3 regions of the Lelliottia sp. CFBP8978 genome follow, and region 3 is predicted to be linked to each of the others. Evidence: predicted binding sites of a transcription regulator. Region 3 holds the regulator's gene; each other region holds the start of a gene.
The links. Region 3 encodes sigma-54, which starts transcription at its own class of promoters, with help from an activator protein. Its sites were predicted from a motif close to GTTGGCACANNTTTCGCTNT; they were not measured.

Region 1: a site for sigma-54 is predicted at 2,558-2,577, ahead of SOM82_RS06005 (amino acid ABC transporter substrate-binding protein). Genes of this name have one in related genera too.
Region 2: a site for sigma-54 is predicted at 2,483-2,502, ahead of hycA (formate hydrogenlyase regulator HycA). Genes of this name have one in related genera too.

Annotation. Positions count from the first base shown of each region.
Region 1 is NZ_CM188253.1:1,296,941-1,301,220, forward strand. It holds gene gltK (glutamate/aspartate ABC transporter permease GltK) at 1-482, opposite strand, end outside; gene gltJ (glutamate/aspartate ABC transporter permease GltJ) at 482-1,222, opposite strand; gene SOM82_RS06005 (amino acid ABC transporter substrate-binding protein) at 1,379-2,284, opposite strand; gene SOM82_RS06010 (hypothetical protein) at 2,579-2,800, shown strand; gene lnt (apolipoprotein N-acyltransferase) at 2,811-4,280, opposite strand, start outside.
Region 2 is NZ_CM188253.1:3,403,825-3,408,104, forward strand. It holds gene hycC (formate hydrogenlyase subunit 3) at 1-1,317, opposite strand, end outside; gene SOM82_RS15910 (4Fe-4S dicluster domain-containing protein) at 1,314-1,922, opposite strand; gene hycA (formate hydrogenlyase regulator HycA) at 1,994-2,449, opposite strand; gene hypA (hydrogenase maturation nickel metallochaperone HypA) at 2,660-3,010, shown strand; gene hypB (hydrogenase nickel incorporation protein HypB) at 3,014-3,877, shown strand; gene SOM82_RS15930 (HypC/HybG/HupF family hydrogenase formation chaperone) at 3,868-4,140, shown strand; gene hypD (hydrogenase formation protein HypD) at 4,144-4,280, shown strand, end outside.
Region 3 is NZ_CM188253.1:3,901,913-3,906,192, forward strand. It holds gene lptA (lipopolysaccharide ABC transporter substrate-binding protein LptA) at 1-319, shown strand, start outside; gene lptB (LPS export ABC transporter ATP-binding protein) at 326-1,051, shown strand; gene rpoN (RNA polymerase factor sigma-54) at 1,223-2,656, shown strand; gene hpf (ribosome hibernation promoting factor) at 2,679-2,966, shown strand; gene ptsN (PTS IIA-like nitrogen regulatory protein PtsN) at 3,049-3,540, shown strand; gene rapZ (RNase adapter RapZ) at 3,586-4,280, shown strand, end outside.

The sequences.
Region 1 (4,280 bases), 1.9 Mb from region 3:
TGCGTCAGCAGCAGCGGGACCATGGCGCGAAACGCCTGTGGCAGAATAATGAGCTTCATGGACTGCCAGTGGGTCATCCCCAGTGCCAGTGCGGCGCTCGATTGTCCACGGGAGATGCTCTGAATACCGGCACGAATGATCTCCGAATAGTAAGCCGCCTCAAACATCGAGAATGCCACCATCGCTGAGATCAGCCTGATGTCGGTTTTCGGCGACAGCCCCAGCACGTTTTGCAGCAGGCCGGGGACGATCAGGTAAAACCACAGCAGTACCATCACCAGCGGAATAGAGCGGAAAACGTTAACATAAGCCGTTGCGAACCAGGCGAAGGGTTTAAAGCTCGACAGGCGCATGACGGCGAGGATGGTGCCCCAGACAATACCAATGACGATCGCAATGGCGGTGATTTTTAACGTAATCACTAATCCTGCCATCAGGTATGGCATGGAGGGAACAATGGAACTCCAGTCAAACTCGTACATTATTTGCCCCCCAGATTGCCCGGCAGGCGAGTTTTGCGTTCAACCAGGTTCATCACCAGCATGATGAAAGCGTTTATCAGAACATAAGCAAGCGTAATCGCGGTGAACGATTCCCAGGCATGTGCGGAGTAATCCAGCAGCTTGCCCGCCTGTGCCGCCATATCGACCAGACCGATGGTGGAGGCGATGGCGGAGTTCTTCACCAGGTTCATCATCTCAGAGGTCATCGGTGGAACAATCACACGATAGGCGTTAGGCAGCAGGACATAGCGGTAGCTTTGCGGCAGCGTCAGACCCATCGCCAGGGCGGCGTTCTTTTGCCCGCGCGGAAGCGACTGAATGGCGGCACGAACCTGCTCGCAAACGCGCGCGGCGGTGAACAGGCCAAGGCAGAGCATTGAGGAGACAAAGAACTGGATATTCGGGTCCAGTTCCGATTTAAACCACATGCCGAGATTTTCCGGCAACAGTTCAGGCACGACCAGATACCACGTAAAGAACTGCACGATCAAAGGAACGTTACGGAACAGTTCAACGTACAGAGTACCAAGGGAAGAGAGAAAACGATTCGGCACGGTACGTAAAATACCGAACAGGGAACCGACCAGGAACGCGATAATCCAGGCCGTTATTGATAACGCAACGGTGACCTGAAAGCCGCTCCAAAGCCAGCCAAGATAGGTGGTGTTGCCGAACGGGGCTTGTTGCAGAAAAATGCCCCAGTTCCAGTCTATTGACATAATAAACTCCAGAAAAAAAAGGGTAGCAGCGCTACCCTCGAAGATTGGTGAGAAGCTCAATGTTCGCGCTGAGTGGGGAACGACCACTCAACGTATAGTCTGTCCGCGCTTCCCGACAATCGAGAGGGCAGGAGGTCCCGCCCCGAGTGGTTCTAATTAGTTAAGTGCTTTGTCGTTAGGTTCTTTGAACAGGGCTTTCATGTCGTCAGACAGTTCAAAGTTCATGTTGAGATTTTTTGGTGGAATCGGGTTCTTGAACCATTTGTCGAACCATTTTTCCGCTTCGCCGGAGGTTTGGGTCTGCGCGATGGTGTCATCGATCAGTTTTTTGAAGCCCGCGTCGTCTTTACGCAACATACAGCCGTAAGCTTCTTTCGACTGCGCCGTACCGACGATTTCCCAGTTGTCTGGTTTCTTCGCTTTAGCGCGTTCACCTGCCAGCAGTGCGTCATCCATCATGAACGCGACCGCGCGACCACTCTCCAGCGTACGGAAGGAGTCGCCGTGGTCTTTCGCACTGATGATACGCATGTCCATTTTCTTCTCTTCGTTCAGCTTATGCAGCAGAACTTCGGAAGTGGTTCCTGACGTCACGACGACCGCTTTACCTTTCAGGTCAGCGAAATCTTTAATATCGCCGCCTTTTTTAGTCAGCAGACGCGTACCGACCACAAAGATGGTGTCGGAGAAGGCCGCTTGTTTCTGACGCTCAAGGTTATTCGTGGTAGAACCGCACTCAAAATCGAAAGTGCCGTTTTGCAGCAGTGGAATACGGTTTTGTGAGGTAATCGGAATCAGCTTCACCTGCAGGTCAGGTTTGTTCAGCTTTTTCTTCACCGCTTCTACGATTGCGTTGGAGTAATCCTGAGAGTAACCCACGACTTTTTGCGTGTTGTCGTAGTATGAGAACGGGACGGAAGATTCACGGTGGCCGACCACGATCACGCCATTTTTGGCAATCTTGTCGAGAGTGCTCCCGGCAGCCGGAGCGTCTTCAGCGTGAACGACGCTTGCGGACATCCCCATTACCAGCATTGCTGTGGCCAGTTTACGTAATTGCATACCCAACTCCTTTATTATCTGCGCCAATGACGCATTGATACCCATTGTGATGTTGTTATATCTCGCGCGATGCGAGTGCAGTGTTATGCAAGCTTGTTAACATTTAGTCTGGCTTAATGTAAAGATTTTGCTGCGTTATTGTTTATTTTTGCGAGGCGCGCCGCACCATTCAGAGGCAAAAATACCTGTCTGCACCGTTACGGTGCTACTGATGTGCCGTGGTGGTGCGACAAGGTTGCACGTTAAGCCAAACGACTGAATCTGTGATTTAACAAAGCAATAGACGTGCCAGAAATGAACCACACCCTGAAAGGGAAAAAGGGAAAAAGGGAAAAAGGGAAAAAGGGAAAAAGGGAAAAAGGGAAAAAGGGAGAAAGGGAGAAAGGGAGTAAGCGAGAAAGAGAGAAAGAGAGAAAGAGAGAAAGAGAGAAAGAGAGAAAGAGAGAAAGGCAAAGCAGGATGCGGCAAATGTGCGAGGACTATCCCCTCTCCCCTGTGGGGAGAGGGTTAGGGTGAGGGGTGAGAATTACTGACGACGCTGGCGCAGGCTCATGAGCAACGCGCCAAAACCAAACAGTGCCGTCAGGATCCACAGTGGCCAGTTACCCGTGCGGGCGTACGGCGTGAGGCCTGACGTAGGGGTGACTTTGGTGGTCAGCACCGAGCGGGTGAACTGCGGGAGCATGGCCTGAATTTCGCCCTGAGGGCCAATCACGGCGGTGATGCCGTTATTCGTGCTGCGCAATAACGGGCGAGCCAGTTCAAGCGAACGCATACGGGCCATCTGGAAGTGTTGCCACGGACCGATTGATTTTCCAAACCAGGCGTCATTCGAGATAGTCAGCAGATAATCCGTGTCCGCACGGAAGTTATCCCTTACCTGCTCGCCCAGAATGATTTCGTAGCAAATCGCCGGCGTCAGCGCAAAGCCATGCGCATGGAGCTGCGGCTGTACGTAAGGCCCCCGGCTGAAGGACGACATCGGCAAATCGAAGAACGGTGCCAGCGGACGCAGAATGGACTCCAGCGGCACAAACTCACCAAACGGGACCAGGTGATTTTTGTTGTAACGATTCGCTGATTCGTAGCTGTACGGGTTGTCTTTGCCGAGCGTGATAATGGTGTTGTAGGTGTCGTAACGGTTCTGCTTGTTCAGCCGCGCATCGACAATCCCGGTGATGAGTGTGCTGTTTTGCGCGCGCAGCAGGTCATCCATCATGCTCAGGAAACGCTGCTGGTTGATCTCCAGATCCGGAATCGCAGACTCCGGCCAGACGATCAGGCTGGATTTGCCCATCTCTTTTTGCGTCGCATCAAGATAGATTTTCAGCGTATTGATCAGTTGGTTCTCATCCCACTTCAGCGATTGCGGAATATTACCCTGCACCATTGAAACTTGCGTGGCGCGTTCAGGTTCAAGGGTGAACCACTGGATATAACGCAGCGGGAAGGGGAGGGCGAACAGCACCAGCGCGACGACCAGCGGTTTCCAGCAACGCTTGACCAGCGCCAGCACCAACAGGCCGCTCACCACCATCAGCAGGAAATTGATCGCCTCCACGCCCATGACGGGCGCCAGGCCTTTCAGCGGGCCATCAATCTGGCTGTATCCAAACTGCAGCCACGGGAAGCCGGTCAGCACCCAGCCGCGTAAGAATTCGGTGATTTGCCAGACAACCGGGGCGGCAATCGCGACGCGCAGCCAGGTTGTTTTTGGCCACAGGCGCGAAAGAATACCTGCGAACAGACCGGTATACAGGGAGAGATAGGCGGCCAGCAGCACCACCAGGAAAACGTTAACCGGGCCAGGCATTCCGCCAAACTGCGCAATACTGACGTAGACCCAGTTAATGCCGGAGCCAAACAGGCCAAGACCCCAGAAATAGCCGATGGCTGCAGCCTGAACCGGGCGACGATTAAGCGTCAGCCCTTGCAGACCCATCAGGGAGAGAAGCGCCGCAGGCCAGATATCGTAAGGGGAGAAAGCCAGCGTACC
Region 2 (4,280 bases), 500 kb from region 3:
GAAAGTGACGCCGTAGACTTTGGCCATACACATCACCGCCAGCGCCCCGGTTATCGCCAGCCCGACGGCCAGCATTGGCCCGAGCAGACGGGCAATAAAGAGATCGCGCTGCCCGAGCGCAAAGAAGGACTGATAGATCACCCACTCACCGGCAAAACCGTTCAGCGGTGGCAGCGCAGCCATTGCCATCAGCCCCACCAGCATCGCCAGTGAAATCAGCGGCATTTTTTTGCCGATACCGCCCAGCTTTTCGATATCACGATGGCCCGTGCGGAACCAGACGCTTCCCGCCCCCAGGAACAGGGTGCTTTTAAACAGGCTATGGTTGACGAGGTGATACAACCCACCGATAAATCCGGCAGCGATCAGCGCCGGGCTGTTCAGCGCCAGGCCGGTTATCCCCGCGCCGAGACCCAGCAATATAATGCCGATATTTTCCAGGGTGTGGTAAGCCAGCAGACGCTGAATATTGTGCTCCATCAGCGCATAGAGTCCCCCGACAAAGGCGGTGATCATCCCGGCGATCAGCAACACGATGCCCCACCACAGCGGCGGCTGGCCGCCACTCAGCGACAGCGTGAGGATGCCGAACAGACCGACTTTCATCACCACCGTGGAAAACAGCGCAGCAGCCGGGGCCGAAGCATTCGCATGCGCCTGCGGCACCCAGCCGTGCAGCGGAATAATGCCCGCCAGCAGACCAAAGCCGACCACGCCCAGCAGCCAGATATCCGCGCCTAACGGCAGAAGCCGGGCGCGCGTATTCAGCACATCCAACTCCAGGGTGCCGTAGCGTTGCCACACCAGCCAGCAGGCCAGCGCCAGCAGCAACGTTCCCAGGCGTCCAAGCGCAAACCACAGCTTGCCGGATGCGCGACAGCCGGTCAGGAAGACTCCGCACAGGGCCATGATTTCGGCCATCACCACCAGCGCCGCGAGGTTGCTGGCCACCACGGTACAGACGGCAGCAGCGAGCAGCAGATTGACTAGCAGACCGTTCGGTTTGGTCTGCGGGTGGCGGTGCCAGTCGATATTAAACAGACTGACGAACAACCCGCACAGCCCAAAAGTGATAAGCCAGACAGCATTCAACGGCGTGAGCAGGACGCTGTGATGGATAACCGGCATCACCGCTTCAATATTTAGCCCACGCGTCAGGACCATAATCCCTGCCGCCGCGGTCATCAGGCTACCTGCCGCACCACCCAGCCCGGCGATCGCGCCGCTGAATGTTTTATGCCAAGCACTGACCAGCGCGAGAATGGCGGTAGCGGCAAAAATCGCCACGCCACTGTTGATCAACATCACTGCGTTCATTTCGCCCCCTCGTGTTGCGCCTGAAACAGCGAAAGATCGCCAAAATCAGAGTTAATCGTGAGCTCGCGCTTACGCTTGCTGCTACGCGCAATGTCGTGAATGTTGACCAGAATCAGCGCTTTGGTCGGGCAAGTGCGTACGCAGGCCGGGCCTTGTTCATCAAAACTGCACAGATCGCACTTCACGGCGATAGCGCGTACGCCCGGCACCCAGTCCAGCAGCGTGCTGACGCGCGCAGGCGCAGGCGGGGCTGGCGGGGCTTTGGGTGAATTGACGTTGGCGGGAATATGCAGCGGTCGGCTGCCGGAAAACTCAATCGCGCCAAACGGACAGGCGATGCCGCACAGCTTGCAGCTTACGCACAGGCTCTCATTCAGCTGCACAGCGCCATCGACTCGAGTGATGGCATTGACGGGACAGACGCCCGCGCAGGGGGCATCCTCACATTGATGGCAGAGCTGCGGGGCAGACTCTTTTTCATTACGCATGACGTGCAGGCGCGGCATTGACTGCAGCCCGTGCTGGCGGTGCGTTTCCGAACACGCCGCTTCACAGGTGTGACAGCCAATGCAGACCGTCGAGTCAGCAATTACAAAACGGTTCACCGGGGAGTCCTCAGGACATAGTCATTTTTGACGAAATTCGTGCCATATCGACACTTCTCGACACCTAAACATCAGGCGGTGCGCTGCTCGCTCACCAGCCCTTTCAGATTCACCGGGATATCGTGTTCAACCGCTGAATAGAGGTTGTCGTAAACAGGTGCGATTTTTTCCAGATAGTGCTCAAGCACCTGATGGCGGTCGCGGGTGCTGACGTGACCGTCAACCATGCCGTCTGTCATCAGCTGTGCCTGTGCAATCCGCTCTCTTTCGCCCTCTTTCGTCTCGACGTAATACTCAATGATGTGGCTATTGAAGGTGTCGGCCAGGGTCACATAGATAGTGAAATGGCCGAACAGCACAAAGCACAAATCCTCCTGTGCCGCGCAGCTCATCGCATGATGAAGATGCGCTTTTGACAAGGTGATCCCCTGAACTAATGAATTGCAGTACTGGTGCCACTGCTCCTGTAATTTTTGATGGCGCTGCGCAATGTAATCCGCCTTTTCGCTAATTTCCCAAATAGTCATCTCAGATATCCGGTTAATGGAGATAGCGGCTGTTAAGCAGATTCCGTGCCAATTTTTATTTAATTGAAAAATATACGCTTTATGCCCTGTCATGCTGTCGCTGACAGCGTGTCGACGTGTCATTTCGTCAGCGCCGACATCGTCACGCGCTCATTCAAATTAAGCTGGCATCGTTATTGCATTAATGGCGCAAATCATCGAGGAGGCGTCATGCACGAAATCACCCTCTGCCAGCGGGCTCTGGAACTGATCGAACAGCAGGCAAAGCAGCACAATGCAAAACGGGTCACCGGCGTGTGGCTAAAAGTTGGCGCGTTTTCCTGCGTCGAGCCCAGCGCCCTCACCTTTTGCTTTGAGCTGGTGTGTCGCGACACCCTGGCGGAAGGCTGCACGCTGCATATAGAAGAACAGCAGGCCGAATGCTGGTGCGAAACGTGCCAGCAATACGTCACGCTGTTGTCATCGCGGGTGCGAAGCTGCCCGCAGTGCCAGAGCACCGGGCTTCGCATCGTGGCGGATGACGGTTTGCAGATCCAGCGCCTCGAAATAGACCAGGAGTAAATCATGTGTAGTACCTGCGGTTGTGCTGAAGGCAACCTGTATATCGAGGGCGATGAACATCGGCCTCACTCCGCGTTTCGCTCCACGCCATTCTCGCCCGCCCCACGGCAGGCTGCGGCCTTAACAGGCATAAGATTCGCGCCAAAACAGTCAGACGACGGTGATCTGCATTATGGTCACGGCGCGGCGGGAACCCATGCACCGGGTATCAGCCAGCGTAAAATGCTGGAGGTCGAAATCAACGTACTGGACAAGAACAATCAGCTGGCCGCCCGCAATCGCGCCCGGTTCGCCGCCCGCCAGCAGCTGGTGCTTAATCTGGTTTCCAGCCCCGGCTCCGGTAAAACGACCCTGCTGACGGAAACCCTCCGGCGCCTGAACCACAGCGTCTCCTGCGCAGTGATTGAAGGCGATCAGCAAACCGTCAACGACGCCGCGCGTATTCGCGAAACCGGTACGCCCGCCATTCAGGTCAATACCGGCAAGGGCTGCCATCTGGACGCACAAATGATTGCCGACGCCGCGCCGCGTTTGCCGCTTAACGAGAACGGCATTCTGTTTATTGAGAACGTCGGCAACCTGGTTTGTCCGGCCAGTTTTGATCTCGGTGAACGCCATAAAGTCGCGGTGCTGTCGGTGACGGAAGGCGAGGACAAACCGCTGAAATATCCGCATATGTTTGCCGCGGCCTCGCTCATGCTGCTCAATAAAGTCGATCTGCTGCCGTATCTGAATTTTGATGTCGATAAATGTCTGGCGTACGCCCGCGAAGTGAACCCGGACATTGAGATTTTGCTGGTTTCCGCCACCAAAGGCGACGGCATGGAGAGCTGGCTGGCCTGGCTGGAGAATGAACGATGTGCATAGGCGTTCCGGGACAAATTCGCGCCATCGACGGTCAACAGGCCAAAGTGGAAGTTTGCGGCGTGCTGCGTGATGTCGATTTAACGCTGGTGGGTTGCGTTGATGAAACCGGGGCAACGCGCCTCAATCAGTGGGTGCTGGTCCACGTCGGTTTTGCGATGAGCGTGATTAACGAAGAAGAGGCCCGCGACACGCTGGCGGCGCTGCAAAATATGTTTGAAGTCGAGCCAGACGTCGGCGCGCTACTGTTTGGTGAGGAGCGATAAATCATGCGCTACGTTGATGAATATCGCGCGCCGGAACAGGTGATGCAGCTTATCGGCCACCTCAAAACGCGTGCAGCGCTGCTGAATTATACCGCGCAGCGCCCGCTGCGTATCATGGAGGTCTGCGGCGGCCATACGCA
Region 3 (4,280 bases):
CGAGCAAGGCAAAGAGATCATTGATGGCTACGGCAATCCTGCCACCTTCTACCAGATGCAGGACAACGGTAAGCCAGTGAAAGGCCGTGCGTCTCATATGCACTATGAACTGGCGAAGGATCTGGTCATTCTGACCGGCAATGCCTATCTGGAGCAGCTGGACAGCAACATCACCGGTGACAAAATCACTTACCTGGTGAAAGAGCAAAAAATGCAGGCTTCCAGCGAGAAAGGCAAGCGCGTCACCACCGTTCTGGTTCCGTCTCAGCTGCAGGACAAAGGCAAAGACCAGGCTCCGGCACAGAAAAAGAGTAACTAATTCGTTATGGCAACATTAACTGCAAAGAACCTCGCCAAAGCCTACAAAGGCCGTCGCGTAGTGGAAGATGTCAGTCTGACCGTCAAATCCGGCGAAATCGTTGGCCTGTTGGGTCCTAACGGCGCGGGCAAAACAACCACCTTCTACATGGTGGTCGGGATTGTCGCGCGCGATGCCGGTAACATTATCATTGATGACGAAGACATCAGTATTCTGCCGCTGCACGCCCGCGCGCGTCGTGGAATTGGCTACCTGCCGCAGGAAGCCTCTATTTTCCGCCGCCTGAGCGTGTTCGACAATCTGATGGCTGTTCTGCAAATCCGTGACGATTTGACCGCCGAACAGCGCCAGGATCGTGCTAATGAGCTGATGGAAGAGTTCCATATTGAGCATCTGCGCGACAGCATGGGCCAGTCGCTTTCCGGTGGTGAACGCCGCCGCGTAGAGATCGCCCGCGCTCTTGCAGCAAATCCGAAATTTATTCTTCTGGATGAGCCATTTGCAGGCGTCGACCCGATTTCTGTTATCGACATCAAACGTATTATCGAGCATCTGCGCGACAGCGGCCTCGGTGTCCTCATCACGGACCACAACGTGCGTGAAACACTGGCCGTCTGCGAACGCGCTTATATCGTCAGCCAGGGCCATTTAATCGCCCACGGAACCCCACAGCAAATCCTTGAAGATGAGCAAGTGAAGCGCGTGTACCTTGGGGAAGACTTCAGACTCTGATAGGGTAGAGGTTAAGTCACGCATATACTTTGAATAAGTCGAGCGGCAGGCAGACGGCAAATAAGTGAGTCCCTGGAGCTTACCTCAGTAAGTGGCTGGGATGAGTGAGCGCAGTCACCGCACATGCAGTTTGAAGTATGACGGGTATAACCGGAGAAAAACGCTCTGAACATGAAGCAAGGTTTGCAATTAAGGCTCAGCCAGCAGTTGGCAATGACGCCACAGCTACAACAGGCGATTCGTCTGTTGCAACTGTCCACGTTAGAACTCCAGCAGGAACTCCAGCAAGCCCTGGATAGCAACCCGCTGCTGGAGCAAACCGATCTTCATGACGAGGTAGATACCCAGGAAAAACAGGATACTGAAGCGCTCGATACGGCTGACGCTCTTGAACAAAAAGAGATGCCGGATGAGCTGCCGTTAGATGCCAGCTGGGATGAAATCTACACCGCCGGAACGCCGTCCGGGACGCGTGCCGACTATCAGGATGACGAGTTACCGGTTTATCAGGGTGAAACCACGCAGTCGCTTCAGGATTACCTGATGTGGCAGGTAGAGCTGACGCCTTTTACCGAAACCGATCGCGCGATCGCAACCTCGATTGTCGATGCGGTTGACGACACCGGCTATTTGACCGTATCGCTGGACGATATCCTCGAAAGCATCGGTGATGGCGAAGTCGATCTTGATGAAATAGAAGCCGTACTTAAACGCATTCAGCGCTTTGATCCTGTTGGCGTTGCGGCGAAAGATCTGCGCGACTGCCTGCTGATCCAGCTTTCGCAATTCGCGAAAGAGACTCCCTGGATCGATGAAGCACGCTTGATCATTAGCGATCACCTCGATCTGCTGGCGAACCACGATTTCCGAACGCTAATGCGCGTGACCCGGCTCAAAGAAGATGTGCTGAAAGAAGCGGTCAATCTGATTCAATCGCTCGATCCGCGCCCTGGGCAATCGATCCAGACCAGCGAACCCGAATACGTTATTCCTGACGTATTGGTGAGAAAGCATAACGGCCGCTGGAGCGTTGAGCTCAATTCCGACAGCATTCCCCGCCTGCAAATCAATCAGCAATACGCCTCTATGTGCACCAGTGTGCGCAATGATTCCGACAACCAGTATATTCGTAGCAATCTTCAGGAAGCGCGATGGCTGATAAAAAGCCTGGAGAGCCGCAATGATACATTACTGCGCGTCAGCCGCTGCATTGTTGAGCAGCAGCAGGCCTTTTTTGAAAAAGGTGACGAGTTTATGAAACCGATGGTGCTGGCCGATATTGCCCAGGCCGTCGAGATGCATGAATCCACTATCTCCCGCGTGACCACGCAGAAGTATCTGCACAGTCCGCGCGGTATTTTTGAGCTTAAGTATTTCTTCTCCAGCCATGTGAATACCGAGGGCGGCGGCGAAGCCTCGTCAACGGCGATCCGCGCACTGGTGAAGAAGTTGATCGCCGCGGAAAATCCCGCGAAGCCACTGAGTGACAGTAAGTTAACCACCATGCTGTCCGACCAGGGTATTATGGTGGCACGTCGTACTGTTGCGAAGTATCGAGAGTCTTTATCCATTCCGCCGTCTAACCAGCGTAAACAACTGGTTTGACACAACCGATAAGGAAGACACTATGCAGCTCAACATCACAGGACACAACGTCGAAATCACCGAAGCGTTACGCGATTTTGTGAATACAAAATTCGCTAAGCTGGAGCAATATTTCGAGAGGATCAATCAGGTCTACATTGTGTTAAAAGTGGAGAAAGTGACTCATATCTCGGACGCAACCCTGCACATCAACGGGGGTGAAATCCATGCCAGTGCGGAAGGGCAAGACATGTACGCGGCTATCGACGGCTTGATTGACAAGCTGGCACGACAGCTTAATAAACATAAAGATAAACTGAAACAACACTAATTGTCCGGGCAGTTAACGGGTGCAGGACGGCCTGTTGTGAAACACAACAGGCCATTTGTACGGTTAGCGCTTAGGTGAAATTATGATGAACAACGATTCGGCTCTTCAATTGAGTAATGTCCTTAACCAGGAATGTACCCGCAGTGGCGTTCACTGTCAGAGCAAAAAACGTGCTCTGGAAATCATCAGTGAACTGGCCGCAAAACAGTTAGGCCTGCCGCCCCAGGTGGTGTTTGAAGCGATTCTGACCCGCGAAAAAATGGGCAGTACCGGTATCGGCAACGGCATTGCCATTCCGCATGGCAAACTGGAAGAAGACACCTTACGTGCCGTTGGTGTTTTCGTGCAGCTCGAAACGCCTATCGCCTTTGATGCGATTGATAATCAGCCTGTGGATCTGCTGTTTGCTCTGCTGGTGCCCGCTGACCAGACGAAAACCCATTTGCATACGCTTTCGCTGGTCGCTAAACGTCTGGCGGATAAAACGATTTGCCGCCGCCTGCGCGCAGCCCAAAGTGATGAGGAGCTGTATCAAATTATCACCGAAGCGGAAGGCCATCACGATGATGCGTAACCAGGAGATAGCCTTCACATCTGTCGTCGTGAGGAGAAACGGAACATGGTGCTGATGATCGTCAGCGGTCGTTCGGGTTCGGGAAAATCCGTTGCTCTCCGGGCGCTCGAAGATATGGGATTTTACTGCGTAGATAACCTTCCGGTGGTACTGCTGCCCGACCTGGCGCGTACGCTGGCCGACAGGCAAATTTCTGCTGCGGTAAGTATCGACGTGCGCAACATGCCGGAATCCCCGGAGATCTTTGAACAGGCGATGAACAGTCTGCCTGAGACCTTTACGCCTCAGCTGCTGTTCCTTGATGCCGATCGCAATACCCTGATCCGCCGCTACAGCGATACCCGTCGTCTGCACCCTCTTTCCAGCAAGAATTTATCGCTGGAGAGCGCCATCGATGAAGAGAGCGATTTGCTGGAACCGCTGCGTTCCCGTGCGGATTTGATCGTCGATACCTCCGAAATGTCCGTTCATGAACTGGCAGAAATGCTGCGCACACGCCTGCTGGGTAAACGCGAGCGCGAGCTGACCATGGTGTTCGAATCCTTTGGTTTCAAACACGGTATTCCGATTGATGCGGATTATGTTTTCGACGTGCGCTTCCTGCCCAATCCGCACTGGGACCCGAAACTGCGTCCAATGACCGGTCTGGACAAGCCCGTCGCCGCATTCCTCGACAGACACACAGAAGTTCACAATTTTATTTACCAGACGCGAAGCTACCTTGAGCTATGGTTACCTAT